DNA from 2 places in the Methylorubrum subtropicum genome. Region 2 is predicted to be linked to the other one. Evidence: riboswitches for the same ligand, from Rfam matches in the RefSeq annotation. Region 2 holds a riboswitch; the other holds the start of a gene.
What was found. A riboswitch is a leader RNA that binds a small molecule or an ion and turns the genes downstream of it on or off. The one in region 2 is predicted to bind cobalamin.
Positions count from the first base shown of each region.

Region 1: it holds a riboswitch for cobalamin, as region 2 does, so the genes downstream of both, AAHG03_RS07670 (TonB-dependent receptor) here and AAHG03_RS02385 (hypothetical protein) in region 2, are expected to answer to the same signal.

Region 1 is NZ_JBBXMW010000004.1:152,545-160,040, reverse strand. Features, by position in the region: gene acnA (aconitate hydratase AcnA) at 1-64, opposite strand, end outside; gene AAHG03_RS07700 (hypothetical protein) at 347-517, opposite strand; gene ccmA (heme ABC exporter ATP-binding protein CcmA) at 835-1,479, shown strand; gene ccmB (heme exporter protein CcmB) at 1,476-2,144, shown strand; gene AAHG03_RS07685 (hypothetical protein) at 2,152-2,427, opposite strand; gene AAHG03_RS07680 (hypothetical protein) at 2,483-2,899, opposite strand; gene AAHG03_RS07675 (hypothetical protein) at 3,157-3,297, opposite strand; cobalamin riboswitch at 3,656-3,850, shown strand; gene AAHG03_RS07670 (TonB-dependent receptor) at 3,972-6,215, shown strand; gene AAHG03_RS07665 (matrixin family metalloprotease) at 6,394-7,496, shown strand, end outside.
Region 2 is NZ_JBBXMW010000001.1:509,442-516,937, forward strand. Features, by position in the region: gene AAHG03_RS02370 (TonB-dependent siderophore receptor) at 1-1,123, opposite strand, end outside; gene AAHG03_RS02375 (FecR family protein) at 1,279-2,229, opposite strand; gene AAHG03_RS02380 (RNA polymerase sigma factor) at 2,317-2,823, opposite strand; cobalamin riboswitch at 3,186-3,392, shown strand; gene AAHG03_RS02385 (hypothetical protein) at 3,512-4,327, shown strand; gene AAHG03_RS02390 (hypothetical protein) at 4,370-4,747, opposite strand; gene AAHG03_RS02395 (GlcG/HbpS family heme-binding protein) at 5,367-5,801, opposite strand; gene AAHG03_RS02400 (DUF502 domain-containing protein) at 6,026-6,811, shown strand; gene AAHG03_RS02405 (hypothetical protein) at 6,826-7,152, opposite strand.

The sequences.
Region 1 (7,496 bases), on a different contig from region 2:
AGGTGTAGGTCTTGCCCCCGGCTTGAAGCGTCTGGCGGGCCTTGAAGCTGTCGAGCGATGCCACGGCTTGTCGGATCCTGAAGCTGGCGTTGTCGAACACGGCGTAGGCATAACCTGCGCCACGAGAGGTGTTCGGCCGTATGCACTCGTGGAACGAGCGCGCGCCGCCCCGGGGGCGCCCGGGAAGAGTGCCGGAACCGACACTCAGGATGGTGCGCGAGGGGCGATTTGGACGCCCTGAGAGGATCGCGCGGCGCAGCCTGGGCCGGTCTATAGAACGTTTCGAATCTGGCCGCTACTGCCTGCCGCGTGGGCAGTGACGGTCTCCCCCGCTTGAAACGGCGGGCTACGGCGCCTCGGGCGGCGGTGCGCCGAAGCAACGGCCCACCGCCTCCCAGAACGCGGAGAGTTGATCGGGCGTCAGGCGGGCCAGCCGTTCCTCCAGCAGCGCCCGCCCGGCGATGGCCGCCGGGTCCTGCTCGAACTCGGCCTCGGTGGGGTGTGCGCTCGCGCCCAAATCCAAGGTTGCCTCCCGTCGGGCCCGTGCATGGACCGCCTTGGTCAATGCGGCGCACGACGCGCGGTTCGCCTCCGACCTCGGTTTAGGCTACGCGGTCGCAGAATAGTGCGCCTCTCCTCCCCCTTGCGGGGAGGAGGTAGGAGGTGGGGGTGGTGCAGGATCGAGCGGAACGGTGCCTCCTGCCCGACCCCCACACCTGACCCCTCCCCGCAAGGGGGAGGGGAAGGCGCCTTCCCATCGCCGCCGGCCCGACGGCGATGAGTGAATCCGAATGCGGGGCCGGAGAACGGGCGCGTGGCGTCACAGGCAAAGTCGTGCGGCTGATCGTCCAGAACCTCGCCTGCCGCCGCTCGGGCCGGCGCATCTTTTCCGGCCTCTCCTTCGCGCTCGGGCCGGGCGAGGCGCTGATGATCACCGGGCGCAACGGCGCGGGCAAGTCGAGCCTGCTCGCCATGCTGGCCGGACGGCTCAAGCCTGATGCCGGGACGATCCGCGGCGAGGCCATCGGCGAGGCGACCCTGTTCGAGCGCCTGCACGTCGTCGGCCATCGCGACGGCCTCAAATCCGCGCTGACCGCGCAGGAGAACCTCGATTTCGCCCGCGACCTTCTGGGTGATGCCGCGCTGAGCCCGCCCGAGGCGCTCGCCGAACTCGGCCTGCCGCACGTGGCGCGGCTGCCGGTGGGCTACCTCTCGGCCGGGCAGCGGCGGCGGGTGGCGCTGGCGCGGCTCCTCGTGTGCCGCCGCCCTCTCTGGCTCCTCGACGAGCCGACCGCGGCCCTCGACCTCGCCTCGCAACAGGTGCTCGCCGCGATGATGGCCCGACACCGGGCGGAAGGCGGCCTCGTCGTCGCCGCGACCCATCAGGCGCTCGGCCTGGAGGATGCCCGCGAATTGCGCATCGGCGCGCCGTCCGTAGAGCAGGCCGCGGCCGATCTGAGCGAGGAGAGCTGGGCATGATGCGGGCGTTCACGGCGTTGCTCGCCCGCGACCTCAAGCTCGCCGCCCGCGTCGGCGGCTCGGGGGCGCTGTCGCTGGTGTTCTTCCTGATGATCGTGGTGCTGGTGCCGTTCGCGCTCGGACCCGACCTCAACCTCTTGTCGCGGATCGGCCCGGCGATTCTCTGGCTCGCCGCAGTGCTGGCCACGCTCATCGGTCTCGACCGGCTGTTTCAGTCCGACGAGGAGGACGGCTCGCTCGACCTGATGACGGGGGCGGCGGTGCCGCTCGAACTCGTGGTGCTGGCCAAAGTTGCGGCCTACTGGCTTACCACCGGCCTGCCCCTGGCGCTCTCGGCGCCGCTGTTCGGCCTGCTGGTCTCGCTCACCCCGACCGCGATGGGGGCGACCGCGCTGACGCTGCTCGTCGGCACGCCAGCCCTCGCCTTCATCGGCGCGGTCGGCGCCGCGCTCACCGCCACGATCCGCCGCGGCGGCCTGATCCTGGCGATCGTGGTGCTGCCGCTGATGATCCCGACCCTGATCTTCGGCGTCTCGGCGACCGAGGCCGCGCTCGGCGGCACCGTGCCGTTCACGACGCCGCTCGCGGTGCTCGCGGCGCTCAGCCTGATCGCGGGCGTGATCGGGACGCTGGCGGCAGCCGCCTCCCTGCGCTGGTCGGAGTAGTATCGGCCTACTTGTTGCAGCCGATGCAGATGCCGGTGTCGATCGCGTCGTTCTTGCGCTCTGTCTTGGTCTCGCGGTCGATCGAGCGCGATTCGCTGCGGTCGATCCGGTCGAGCCCGCCGCCGCCCGCGGGCGGCATGGTGCGGCCGACGGCGGAGGTGTTGGGCGCCGTCACCGTCGAGGTCGGGCCGCCGCCGGTGCCGGTCTGCGGGGCGGTTTGCGCCGCCGCCGCGGTGGCGAAGGCGGTCGTGAGAATGGTCGCGAGCAGGATGCGTTGGGTCATGGTCGAACTCCCTGGCCCCTCAACGCCGCGGTGACCCCCAGGTTTCAGTCGGGTTTCAGTCCGGCCAGTGGATGGTGCCCTCGCGCAGGCCCAGCATCGCCCGCTCGCCGAGGCCGAAGGCGCCGGACTGATCCTCGACCACGCCCGAGACGCTGACATGGCAGGCGTCGTCGAGCGCCCCGCCCTCGCACAGCCGCCCTGCCCGGACGCCGCCGGCGTCCGCCAGCCGCACCAGCACCCGGCGCAGCGGCGGCGCCGTATTGTCGGCGGCCTCCGGCGCGAGGCCGAGGCAGGTCGCCTCGCTCTCGGTGGCGAAGACGAGATGGCAATCGTCCAGCGTCACCCGCTTGCCGATCAGCGGATCGGCCGCGACCGCGAACTCCACCGCCGCGATATGCGCCTCCATCGCCATGACTTCGGCGGGCGACGGCAGGGCCGTGAGCAGGAAGGGAAGAAGGGCCGGAATCCGCATCGCCGTCGAAGCCTCGAAAAGATTCGTCGGCGAAGTGAAGCAAGGCGCGTGCGAGACCGTGGCCTTTATGTGTTGAACTTATGGGCAATGCTCCCACCCCATCCCTCATCCTGAGGTGCGGAGCGAAGCGGAGTTTCGAAGGAGGGCTCCAGCGGATCGCGCGACTTCTGGAGCCCTCCTTCGAGGCCGCTGCGCTGCACCTCAGGATGAGGGGGTTGGATGGATGAGGCCGTTGATCACACGAACGCCCCCTCCCCTTACGGCGTCTTCGTCCGGCCGCCGCCTTCGGTGGCGTGGGTGTCCTGGGTCTGGGTCGGGCCGGTGCCTTGAAAAGCGAACACGACGACGATCGCGGCGAGCAGCAGGGCGACGGGGAAGACGAGCATCCAGCGGGGCATCGGGGTCTCCGAGAGCGGATTTCAGCGCGTCGTTCGTGAACCGCCGGGGCGCCGGTTTCGTTTCGTGACCCCGGCCGACGCCGGGCGGAAGCCTCTGAATCCATAATCCATGCGTCGAACGCATGGCCGGGATCGTTTCCACCCGGATTGTTTTGTGCAGCGCACCGTGAAACAAAAGCTCATGCGAGATCGCGATGGCGTCGCGGTCCCGTTGCCCTTCTTGGGCGTTTCCTCCCTAGACTTCGGGCCGCCCTCCATCGGGGCGGCCTTTTTTCTTGGGGCCCATTGCCTCGAAGCTTGGGGCACAGGAATCCGCGCCGTCCCTGCGACATTCGGTTGACCGTGATGGTCCCGGCCGCCTAGCGTGACCGTAGACGGTTCCCGAGAGGGATCAAAAGGGAACGCGGTGAAGGCTTCGGCCCGACCCCGCGGCTGCCCCCGCAACTGTGAGCGGAGAGTCCCCCATCACCACGTCACTGGGCGCCTCGCCTGGGAAGACGATGAGGGACGGCGACCCGCGAGCCAGGAGACCTGCCGTCGGCCGTGGTCACACGCGAAACGCGCTGGGCGGGGTGCCCCGGCGGGTGTCGGAGCGCGGGTGCCCTATCGGACCCGTGCCACGGCCTCGTTCGCGGTGACGTGCCACCGTCGCCGCCCGAGGCCCGTTTTTCTCCATGTCTCCCCCCAAAAGAAGCCGCCGCGCGCGGCCGATCCTCGCCGCGCTCGCGAGCGCCCTCCCCGTCGCCGCCGCCGCGCAAGGCGCTTCCGTGGAAACCCGGCTCGACGAGATCGCGGTCGCCCGCGACCTCGACGTGCCGGTGAACGTGCCTGCCGAGGCCATCGGCGCCGAGGCCGCGGCTGCCCTCCGTAAACCCAGCCTCACCCAGGCCTCACCGGTCGGCCTCAACCTCCGCACGCCCTCGCGCGGGGCGAGCCGCCTCGGGCTGACGCCGCTGGAGACGCCGGCGAGCCTCGACATCGTTTCCGGCGAGACCATCCGCTTGCGCGGCCAGTCCTCGGTGCTGGAGGCGGTCTCGCAGAACGGCACCGGCATCTCGACCTTCGGCTCGCCGGGCTTCGGGCTCGGTGCCTTCACCGCGCGCGGCTTTGCCGGGCAGAACTCGATCCAGACGCTGTTCGACGGCACGCGGCTCTATGTCGGCGCCAACACCCTGACCTTCCCGTTCGACACGTGGAACGTCGAGCGCATCGAGGTGCTGCGCGGGCCGGCCTCGGTGCTCTACGGCGAGGGCGCCATCGGCGGCATCGTCAACGTGGTGTCGAAGAAGCCGCTGTTCACGCCGCTGAACGTCGCCCGCGTCGGCCTCGGCTCGGACGGGCTGATGCGCGCGGCGATCGACTCGACCGGGCCGATCGGCGAATCGGTCGCCTACCGCCTCAACGTCAGCGGCAACCGCGCCGACGGCTGGATCACCCCCAACGGCGACTTCCGCAACCTCGCGGTCTCCGGCGCGCTGACGTGGCAGGCGAGGCCCGATCTCGCCGTCACCCTCTCCCACGACCTCGGCTATCAGGAGCCTGTGCGCTACTGGGGCACGCCGCTGGTGAACGGGCGCGTGCTCGATGCCGTGCGCTTCAACAACTACAACGTCCGCGACGCCAAGATCACCTGGGCCGACAACTGGACCCAGCTGCGCACCGAGTGGACGCCGTCCGCCGAAGTCACGATCCGCAACACCGCCTACCGCCTCCAGAGCCGACGCCACTGGCTCGATGTCGAGCGATACGTCTACGAATCCGAGACCGGCCGCGTGAACCGCTCGGATTACATCGACATCATCCACCGTCAGGAACAGATCGGCAATCGCTTCGACGCGACGTTCCGCGGCTCGTTGTTCGGCCTGCCGAACCAGTTCACCGCCGGCTTCGACGTGAACCGCATCGCGTTCAAGCACGACAACAACTTCAGCGGCACGTTCAACGAGCCGCCCTCGAACCAGCCACCGCAGAGCGTCCCCCTGATCGGCTATGATCCGGGCCTCTTCCCCGCCGACGGTCGCGCGGTGCCGGCCTACGTGACCCACACGGACCAGGCCTCCGTCTTCGCCGAGAATCGGCTGGAACTCACCGACCGGCTCTCGCTGCTGGCGGGCGTGCGATTCGACGCGCCGACGCTCCAGCGCACCAACCTGCTCGCGACGAATCCCGCGAACCGCTTCTTCGAGCGCTCGTTCCAGGCGTTCGGCTACCGCTTCGGCCTCGTCTACGCGCTCTCGCCGGAGACGACGCTCTACGCGCAATACGCCACCGCCACCGATCCGGTGAACAGCCTGATCTCGCTGTCGCAATCGCTGTCGAACCTCAAACTCTCGACCGGCGAGCAGATCGAGGTCGGCGCCAAGGGGCTGGCCTTCGGCGGCACGGTCGAGTGGACGCTGGCGGGCTACCGCATCGTCAAGAAGGACGTGCTCTCCCCGGTGCCGGGCAGCACCCAGCTCGTGGCGCAGGTCGGGCAGCAATCCTCCTACGGGGCGGAGGTTGCCCTGTCGTGGCTGCCTTGGGCCGGCTGGCGCATCGACGCCAACCTCGCCCTGCTGCAGGCCCAGTACGACGATTTCGGCGACTTCACCGGCAAGACGCCGGTCAACGTCCCCGAACAGGTCGCTAACCTCTGGGTCAATTGGGCGTTCGCCCGCGACTGGGAGGCGCGGGTCGGCGTGCAGTATGTCGGCGCGATGTTTTCCGATTTCGCCAATCTCGGCCGCCGCCCGGACTACGCCCTGGTGACGCTCGGCCTCGACCGACAGGTCACGCCGGCCTCGCGGCTGTCGTTCCGGGTCTCGAACCTGCTCGATACGGTCTACGCCCTCGACGGCTTCGTGGCCGACAACAGGAACGCCAACTGGTATCTCGGCCGCCCCCGCACCTTCGAGGTCGCCTACACGGTCGCTTGGTAGTGACCGAAGCGTAAACCCTGTTGTCGCCGGCAGGACACGGGCGGCGGGAATGCGCGGGACTTCCCGTCCCGCACGCTTGCCGGCCGGGTTTCATCCTCCTATCGCTTGAGGCTCGGCCCGAAAGGCGGTCGCCGGCTGTCTAGCCGAGGCTCCGAAGAAGAGCGTTTGGGGGAAGACGATGGCGACCGTGTCCGATTACCGGGCCCTCCTCTCGGGCTCCTCATGGTGGGGCCAGGGCACGGTCGGCAAGCCGGCCTTCATCACCTACTCGTTCGAGGCGCGCTCCTACGAGACCGTCGCGGGCGCGCCCTATTCGGCTGCGTTCCGCGCCTCGTTCCAGCCCCTGACCGAGACCGAGAAGGCGGCGGCCCGCGACGCGCTGAAGCAATGGGGCGACGCCAGCGGCATCCGCTTCCTCGAAGCCGATGCCGGCCAGGGCGACATCCGCTTCGCCACCTACGACCTCGTCAAGGACCCGAACCAGTCGGGGGCGGCGGGCTACGCCTACTACCCCTTGGTCCATCTCGGCGGCGACTACGCCTACGATGACGCGACCGGCGGCGACATCTACCTCGACGATCAGGTTGCGGGTTATTCCCTCGACGACATGACCCACGTGCTGATCCACGAGATCGGCCACGCGCTCGGGCTCAAGCACCCGTTCGAGGGCGACCCGGTGCTCGCCACCGATCTCGACAACACCGACCACACGGTGATGAGCTACACCGGCTACGGGCCGAAGCTCGGCCCGTTCGATCTCGATGCGATCCGCTACCTCTACGGCGGCGCGGATCGCGACGGGAAGCAGGTCGCCTCCTGGTCCTGGAACGCCACGACCGACACCCTGACCCAGACCGGCTTCGCCACCGCCGACACCATCCGCGGCGTCGCCTCGGCCGACGTGATGTACGGCATGGGCGGCAACGACATCCTGTTCGGCGGTCGCGGCAACGACCGGCTCGACGGCGGCACCCAGGACGACAAGCTCTACGGCGACGTGGGCAACGACATCCTGAACGGCGGCGACGGCAACGACACCCTGCGGGGGGATGCCGGCAACGACACCCTCGACGGCGGCCGGGGTAAGGACACGCTCGACGGAGGCGACGGCAACGACCGGCTTATCGGCGGCGACGGCGACGATACCCTGCGCGGCTGGGCCGGCAAGGACACCCTCGACGGCGGCGCGGGCAACGACATCCTCGACGGCGGCGACGGCGACAACGTCCTGACCGGGGGAGCGGGCGACGACACCCTTAACGGCGGCTTCGGCCGTGACCA
Region 2 (7,496 bases):
GCGCGACCGCGCTGAACAGCGACGCTGGCGCGGTGACGTTCTGCCGCTGATGGCTCATGTCGAGCGAGGCGCGGAAGCGCTCGCCGCGATAATCGAGCCCGAGCGTCGCGTTGCCCACTTCGAGGGCGTGGTTGTCCAGCGCCGTGTCGCCCGCGCGATAGGCGCCGTTGAAGCGAACGCCCCATTCCTTGGCGTCGCCGTAGCGGCGGCCGATGTCGAGATGCGTTCCGAAATTGGCGTTGCTGAAGTAGGAGTTGGTGATCCGCGTCAGCGGCTCGTCGTAGGCGCGCTTGGGGATGAGGTTGATCGTGCCGCCGACGCGGCCGACGCCGCCGGTGAGCAGCGCCGTCGGCCCCTTCAGCAGTTCGACGCGCTCGATGCCGTCGAGCTGCATCCGGCGTGGGTTCGCGAGGTAGAACAGGCCGTCGAAAGCGGTGTCGACGCTGGTGACCGAGAAGCCGCGGATGAAGAACGAGTCGCGGTCGCTGAAGACGGGTGCGTCCGAACGCACGGAGGGGTCGTTGGTGACGATGTCGGCCGCCGAGCGCCCCTCCTGGTTGCGGATGAGCTTTTCGGTGAAGCCGGTGGTGCTGAACGGCGTCTTCATGACGGAGCGGTTGCCGAGAAGGCCGATCCGGGTTCCGGTCGCGACCTGCCCGCCGACATAGGGCACCGGGGGCTGGCCGACGGTGCCGGAGCGGGGCGGCAGGCCGGCGGCGATCACGGTTCCCCCGCCTTCGCCCGCGACGCTCAACTCTTCGAGGCGCACGGCCGTCGTCGGCTCCGGGCCGAGCTGGACGTAGCGCGGGTTGATCAGCGTGATCGTCGAGGCGCCCGCCGGCCGGTGGATCAGGCCGGTGCCGTCCAGGAGCCGGGTCAGGGCGTCGAGCGGGGAGAACTCGCCCTCGACGCCGCCGGTCTCCAGCGTCGCGGTCAGCGCGGTCGGATAGACCAGCTTGACCCCGGCCTGCTCGGTGAAGGCGACGAGGCCGCTCTCCAGCGGGCCCTTCGGGATGGCGAGCCGGACGCTGGTCCCCGCCTTCGTGGAGCGCAGGGCCGGCGCGGGCGTCTGCGCGGCGGCGGCCTGCACCATCGCCGCGCACGAGACGCCGGCCAGCGCCATCGCCGCCATCCGGCCCCGTGAAACCCTGCCGACTCGTAACGCCATGTCCGTGCCCCATCGATCCGTCGAGGGGCGGCGCGCTTCGCGTTCTCTCGCTCCTCACCGATCAAGATCAACGGGGGCGCGATCTCCTGACGTCGGGCGCCGACTTTTTTTCAGAAGGGCGATCCGACGAGGACCAGCAGGGGCGAGACGCGCCGGACCCGCGCGCCCATCGTGGCGGCGACGGCGTCGAGGGCCTCGTCGGTATCGCGGGCATCGAACGCGCCGGTCACGCGCCGCTCGCCGAGGCGGCGGTCGAGCAGGAGGATGCGGCCGTGGCGGTAGCGGCCGAGTTCGGTCAGCACCGTCGCCAGCGTCTGGCCGGCGAAGAGCAGCCGGCCCTCGCGCCACGCTAGGCCGCGCTCCACGTTCGCCGCCGTCGCGGTCAGCGAGGAATCCTCGCCGCGCTGGACGGCTTGGCCCGCCGAGACCAGGGCCCGGCGGCCCGCCTCCGCGACCTCGACGCGGCCCTCGGCGACGCCGACCGGGCTGTCGCTCCCGTCGGCGCGCACGAAGAAGCGGGTTCCGACCGCCCGCGCGCTCAAGCCCCCGGCCTCGACGGTGAACGGCCGGCTCGGGTCCGACACTACGTCGAAGCTCGCCTCGCCGCGCAGCAGCGTAATCCGGCGCTCCCCCGCGGTGAAGCGCAGCACCAGGGCGGTGTCGGTGTTGAGATCGACGCGGCTGCCGTCGGGCAGCGTCGCGTGGGTGATGTCGCCGACGCCGCTCCACAGGTCCGCCCGCAGGCGATCCATGAGGCCGTACTGGTAGGACAGGGCGCCCGCGAGTAGGGCCGCGGCGGCGAGGGCCGGCACGATCTTGGAGGCCCGCCCGCGCCGCGCCCCGGACGGCGCCGGGCGGCGGTCGGGCAACTGCCCGAGCCGGCGCCACAGGCTCTCCATCTCGGCATGGGCTCCGGCATGGGCCGGGTCGGCGGCCCGCCAAGCCTCGAACGCGGCCCGGTCGGCCTCGGTGGCATCGGCGGAGGACAGGCGGGCGACCCAGCCCGCGGCGGCCTCGAGGATCGGGTCGTCGCCCGTGTCGGTATCTTCGTTGCCGGCCACGCCGTCTCCCCCCGGATCCCGCCGTGTGCCCGGCGATGTTCTCCGACCTTTAGATCAACGAGGCGCCGACATCCTGAGGTCGTGGTCTCAAAAATCGTCGAGCCGGCGGCGGCACTGCAGCAGCGCCTTGATGATGTGCTTCTCGACCATGTTGCGCGAGATGCCGAGGCGCGTCGCGATCTCGCCGTTCGCGAGACCGTCGAACCGGCTCAGCAGAAACACCTCGCGGCAGCGCGGCGGCAGTTCATCGACCGCTGCGGCGAGGCGCTTCAGTTCCTGCCGCGCGATCGATTGCCGCTCGGGCAGCGCGAAGCCGTCGACGGCCTCCGCCAAGTCCACCTCGCCCTCGTCGGCGAACAGCCTTTGCTCGAGCCGGCGGCGGTTGCGGGTGCGAAGCGCGACGTTGTGGGCGATCCGGAACAGCAACGCGGTCGGGTGCTCCACCCGCGTGCGCGACAGGGCCGCGAGCATGCGCAGATAGGTCTCCTGCGTCGCGTCGGCGGCGTCGGTCGGGTTGCCGAGCCGGCGCAGGAGGAAGCGCTGCAGCTTCGATCCCTCGCGGCGATGAAGCGCATCGACCGATATGCCGTCCATTCCCCAAGTCCTGTCGCCCACGGCCCCTCGCGTCGCCGTCGTTCTCCTGCGGTCGCGTGAGCTATGAAGCAAGACTTGTGCAGATGGTCGGATAGTTTAAATAGCTTCCAAATTGGTCTTTTCGGCCGGCCAAGACGTTGGCATTTCGAATGAAAACTTTGTGGGGCGGAAAGGTATGATTTGGAATAATTAAAATGATGGACTCAATTCGCAGCGCTGTTGCATCGATGTGACAGGAGAGGCGAGCCATCGCGCGACGCCGGTCGACCGGCGGGCCGAGTCGCCTGTGTCCCGATGGCCACAAAAGATGTAATACTGTTGCATTATGCGCCACAGTGTATCGACCGGGCCGGCCCTATCGGCGCGGTTGACAGGGCCAAGGTTCCCACGGGTTTCGGTCCGTGGGCAAAGAGGGAATTCGGTGGGCTCTGCGGAGCGAGGCCGAAGCTGCCCCCGCAACTGTGAGCGGCGAACCCCTGCCGTCCGGATCACTGGTGCCGCGCACCGGGAAGGCGAGGCCGGGCCCCCGACCCGCGAGCCAGGAGACCCGCCTCGGAGCGCTTTCCGACGAAGTGGATACCGGTTCGGCGAAAGAATGCGCGGCAAAAACGAGGTCTTAGAGCATCGGCCCGAAACGATGCGTTAACCATCCCGCGCGCATCGTCGTCATCTCATGGGATACCGACAGATGCGCCGAGTCGTCCGGGCCGTCCTGTGCGGCCTCGCCTTGCAGGCGGCTGCCGTTTTCAGCGCCGAGCCCGCGGCTGCCGGCGACTGCAAGGCGCAAGCGATCAAGGTTCTGAAAGCCGCCTCGCCGAACGGTTACGCGGTCTTCCAGCAGGTCGGCGACAAGGCCTTCTTCCACGCTTGGCTCGACTGCGACGACGCCCAGTACGGCCTGCCGACGGCCGTGCACGAGTCGCTGCACCACATCACGGGCGAGGCGGACGCCTACCCGCTGATCGGGGGTGGGATGCTGAAGCGTCCGCCCGAGAACAGGACGCTGCCGGCACCGTCGAGGATCGCCCACCAGTTCCGCCCGAGCGTCTTCGTCTCCACGTACCTGCAACCGGGCAACGCCACCGCGGCGTCCGATTTCCGCTACCTGCTCGACGAGTTGAACGCCTACACGCACGATCTCGACACGGCCATCGCCTTGGCCGACCGGCGCAACCCCGATGTGCAGCTGTCCCATCGCGACGGCTTGGCGGCGCTGATGAGCTTCGTCGCGCTCTACGTGGAGGCGGCCGGACAGAACACGGCGACGTGGACCGCCCTCAGGGATCGGCCGATCAGGACGGCCTTCGTGTCCCTGTGGGATCAGGCGGAGCGCACGATGCTGGCCTCCTGCGGCATTCCGGAGATCGGCAGCGAGGACCGGAGCTTTCTCGGCAAGCTCTGCGGCGCCGGCCCGCAGGCGGCGCTCGGCCGGCTTCTCGGTCGAGCGCCGGTCTGCCCCAGGGCCTGTCTGGTGGTCGGGCCGAAAACGGCGAGTCGCGAGTGACCCGTCAACGGGCGGCGTGGCGCCGCCCGCCGATGCGGGATCTCAGTTGCAGCCGCAGCCGTGCTGAATGTTGCGAACGCTGCTTGTATGCACGTAATGCGCCGGCAGATGCTGGACCCGGGAGACGTTGACGTTGTGGGTCACCGGGACGCTGTGATGGTGAACGCGCGTGACCGTGTGGACGCGCACGATAGGCTGCACACGCGTGATATTGAAGATGTGGCGGGTTCTGTGCACGTAATGCGTGCGCTGCACGTCGCGAAACTGGGTCCTGTTCACGACCTTGTTGACGGTACGATAATTATAGACCGGAGGCACCGGACCGCATCCCCGGCAGCCGGCACTCGCCTCCGTCGAACTGCCGTAAAAGCTCAGTGTGGCGACCAGGGTGGCACACGCGGCCGTCAGATATTTCGCCATGTTCAATCCTCCTGCAAACCCACATTGGTCGAGACATAGCAAGCGCAGCCCTGCTGCCAAGCCGGAACGACCGCCTACGTATTTTTACACACTGTATTATTCTGCTTTTCGGAGGCGGAAATGACAATTTGCCCGACCGCACTCAGTCGGCTCATGCGGTCCTTACAAGAATCAATTCAATTTTAGAATTTTCGTGACGAAAACGGCACCGCAAGATCTCATCAAGAGGGAGCTTTTGCCCGCCAATAAAGTCGAAGCACCATCGTAGGTGCCGGTCGACGCTGTGGCTCGGCCGGAGACGCCCGACAGCCACCGCAAGCTCCACCTGCACAACTTCTGCTTGGAGTGTTCAGCAGAACGATACGAAGCAGTGGGCAGAGCGTGACCGACTTCTGCTTCCCGACGATCTCCGGGCCAAGATCGAACCGCTCCGGCCGCCGATCGGGCAGGTGTCGCGGCGGCCCGACCAACGGGATCGCCCCGTCGCCGATGCCCGAGGCGCCGTGGCCGCGGCGGGCGCGGAAGGGGTGAGGGGACGGGCTGAACGCCCGGCCCCGACGCTCACACCGTCATTGCGAGGCGGGTCCGAGGCGACCCTCGAACTTACAAAAGAAAAGAATCAGGTCCGCCAGGGGTGGTCCGGCAGCTCCGTATCGCCGACGGCCTGGGCGCCGGCCAGCGCCACCGCGTCGTCGTTCTCCACCGAGGAGCCGCTGACCCCGATGGCACCGGACATCTCGCCGTCGGAATCGACGATCGGGATGCCGCCGGGGAAGGTGATGAGGCCGTCGTTCGAGTGCTCGATGCCGTAGAGCGAGCCGCCGGGCTGCGACAGCCCGCCGATGGCGCCGGTCTTCATGCCGAAGAACACCGCCGTCTTGGCCTTCTTCTGGGCGATGTCGATGGAGCCGACCCAAGCGCCGTCCATGCGGTGGAACGCCTTGAGGTTGCCGCCGGAATCGACCACCGCGATGCACATCTGGGTGCCGAGTTCCACCGCCTTGACGCGGGCGGCCTCAATCGCCTTCTCGGCCTGCTCGATGGTGACGTGCATGGCGTGTCCTCCGTAAACGCAGGGCCTCGCGGGCCCAAAGGCCGAGGTATGGGCCGGCCACGCTCGATCAAGTCGCCTCGCGCGCCATCGATTTTTTCGCGATCTTCCACGGCGCAGCGCGGCCGTTCGAGCCTTGAGCCGCCCGGCCCCAGCCGCTACGTCTCTGCCCGGGGACAAGCGGAAGACACGTCCATCGTCCCGGCTCCGTCGCCCGAGGTGCATGCGTGGCGCCCACCCTGTCGCCGATCCCCGAGGCCCCGGACGCCGCGTCCTCGAAGAAGCGCGTCAGCGCGAGAGGGCGGCTGCGGACCTACTTCCTCACCGGCATCATCGTCGCGGGGCCGCTCGCGATCACGATCTACATCACGTGGTGGTTCATCGCGCTGATCGACGGCTGGGTGAAGCCGCTGGTGCCGGCCAATTACCTGCCGGACCATTACCTGCCGTTCTCGCTGCCCGGCATCGGCCTCGTCATCGCCTTCGTCGCCCTGACGATGCTGGGCTTCCTCACCGCCAACCTCGTCGGGCGCTCGGTCATCGAGTTCGGCGAGGTGCTGCTCGCGCGCACCCCGGTCATCTCCGGGCTGTACCGGGGCCTGCGCCAGATCTTCGAGACGCTGTTCTCGGCCAACGGCACCTCGTTCCGCACCGTGGGGCTCGTGGAGTTCCCGGTGAAGGGCACGTGGTCGGTGGTGTTCCTGTCCGCGCCCGCCGCGACCGAGGTGCGGGACGCGCTCCAGGCGAAGGAGGGCGGGGCGCACGATTATGTCGGCGTGTTCCTGCCCTGCGCGCCGAACCCGACCACGGGGTTCTTCTTCTACCTGCCGCGCTCCGAGATCGTGGAGGTCGGCATCAGCGTGGACGACGCGGCCAAGCTGGTGATGTCGGCGGGCGTGATCCAGCCCGAGGACCCGCAGGCCCGCCTCAACGCCATGGCGGCCAGCTTACGCCAGACGCAGACGCCGGACATGGAAAAGGCGCGCCGGGAGCCGGCGCGCCAGAATAGCTGAACTCGAAATAAAGATCAGTGCTGCAGCGAGGCCTTCTCGGCCGCGATGGTCGGCGGCGAGGCGTCGGCGACCTGTCCCGTGGCCGCCGGGCGGGCGACCGGACTGTTCCAGTCGGTCGCGACCTGGGCGGTCAGCAGCAGCGCCAGCACGGCGCAGAGCGCGTTGGCCGCGATCCAGAACCGGCGCGAGGACTGCTTCACCGCGCTCATGAGCGCCTCGGCGGTGGTCTCGTCGCGGCTCACGCGGTCGCTGATCGGCATCAGCCAGGGCTCGGCTGACAGCGCGTCGGCTCCCCAACTCTCGGAGGAACCCGGCAGGCGTTGGAACGGTGCGATCGACATGGCGACCCTCCTTTTTTCCAGTGGCACCCCGGTCTACGAGGCCGTTGTTCATCTCCAGTTAAGCGGCAATTGGGGCAGATACAAGGTAATTCCCGATTTTCCGCCTATTGCCCAGCTCATCCGGGCCCTCTGCTTTCCCCGATAAATGACTGTTTTCGTTAGCAAAACGCCGATAGAATGCGTCGGTGCTGCGACATTCTGCTGTCCCTTTCCGCCGCCCCCGTTTTCCTGAACGGGCCGTTCAGTTTCGCGGGTGTCCTGAACGAACCTGAACGGATTCGCGTTCCACCCGGGCGTTCTCAGGCCGGTTCCCACGGCCCCCGGCCGATCGATTCGGCGGCCAC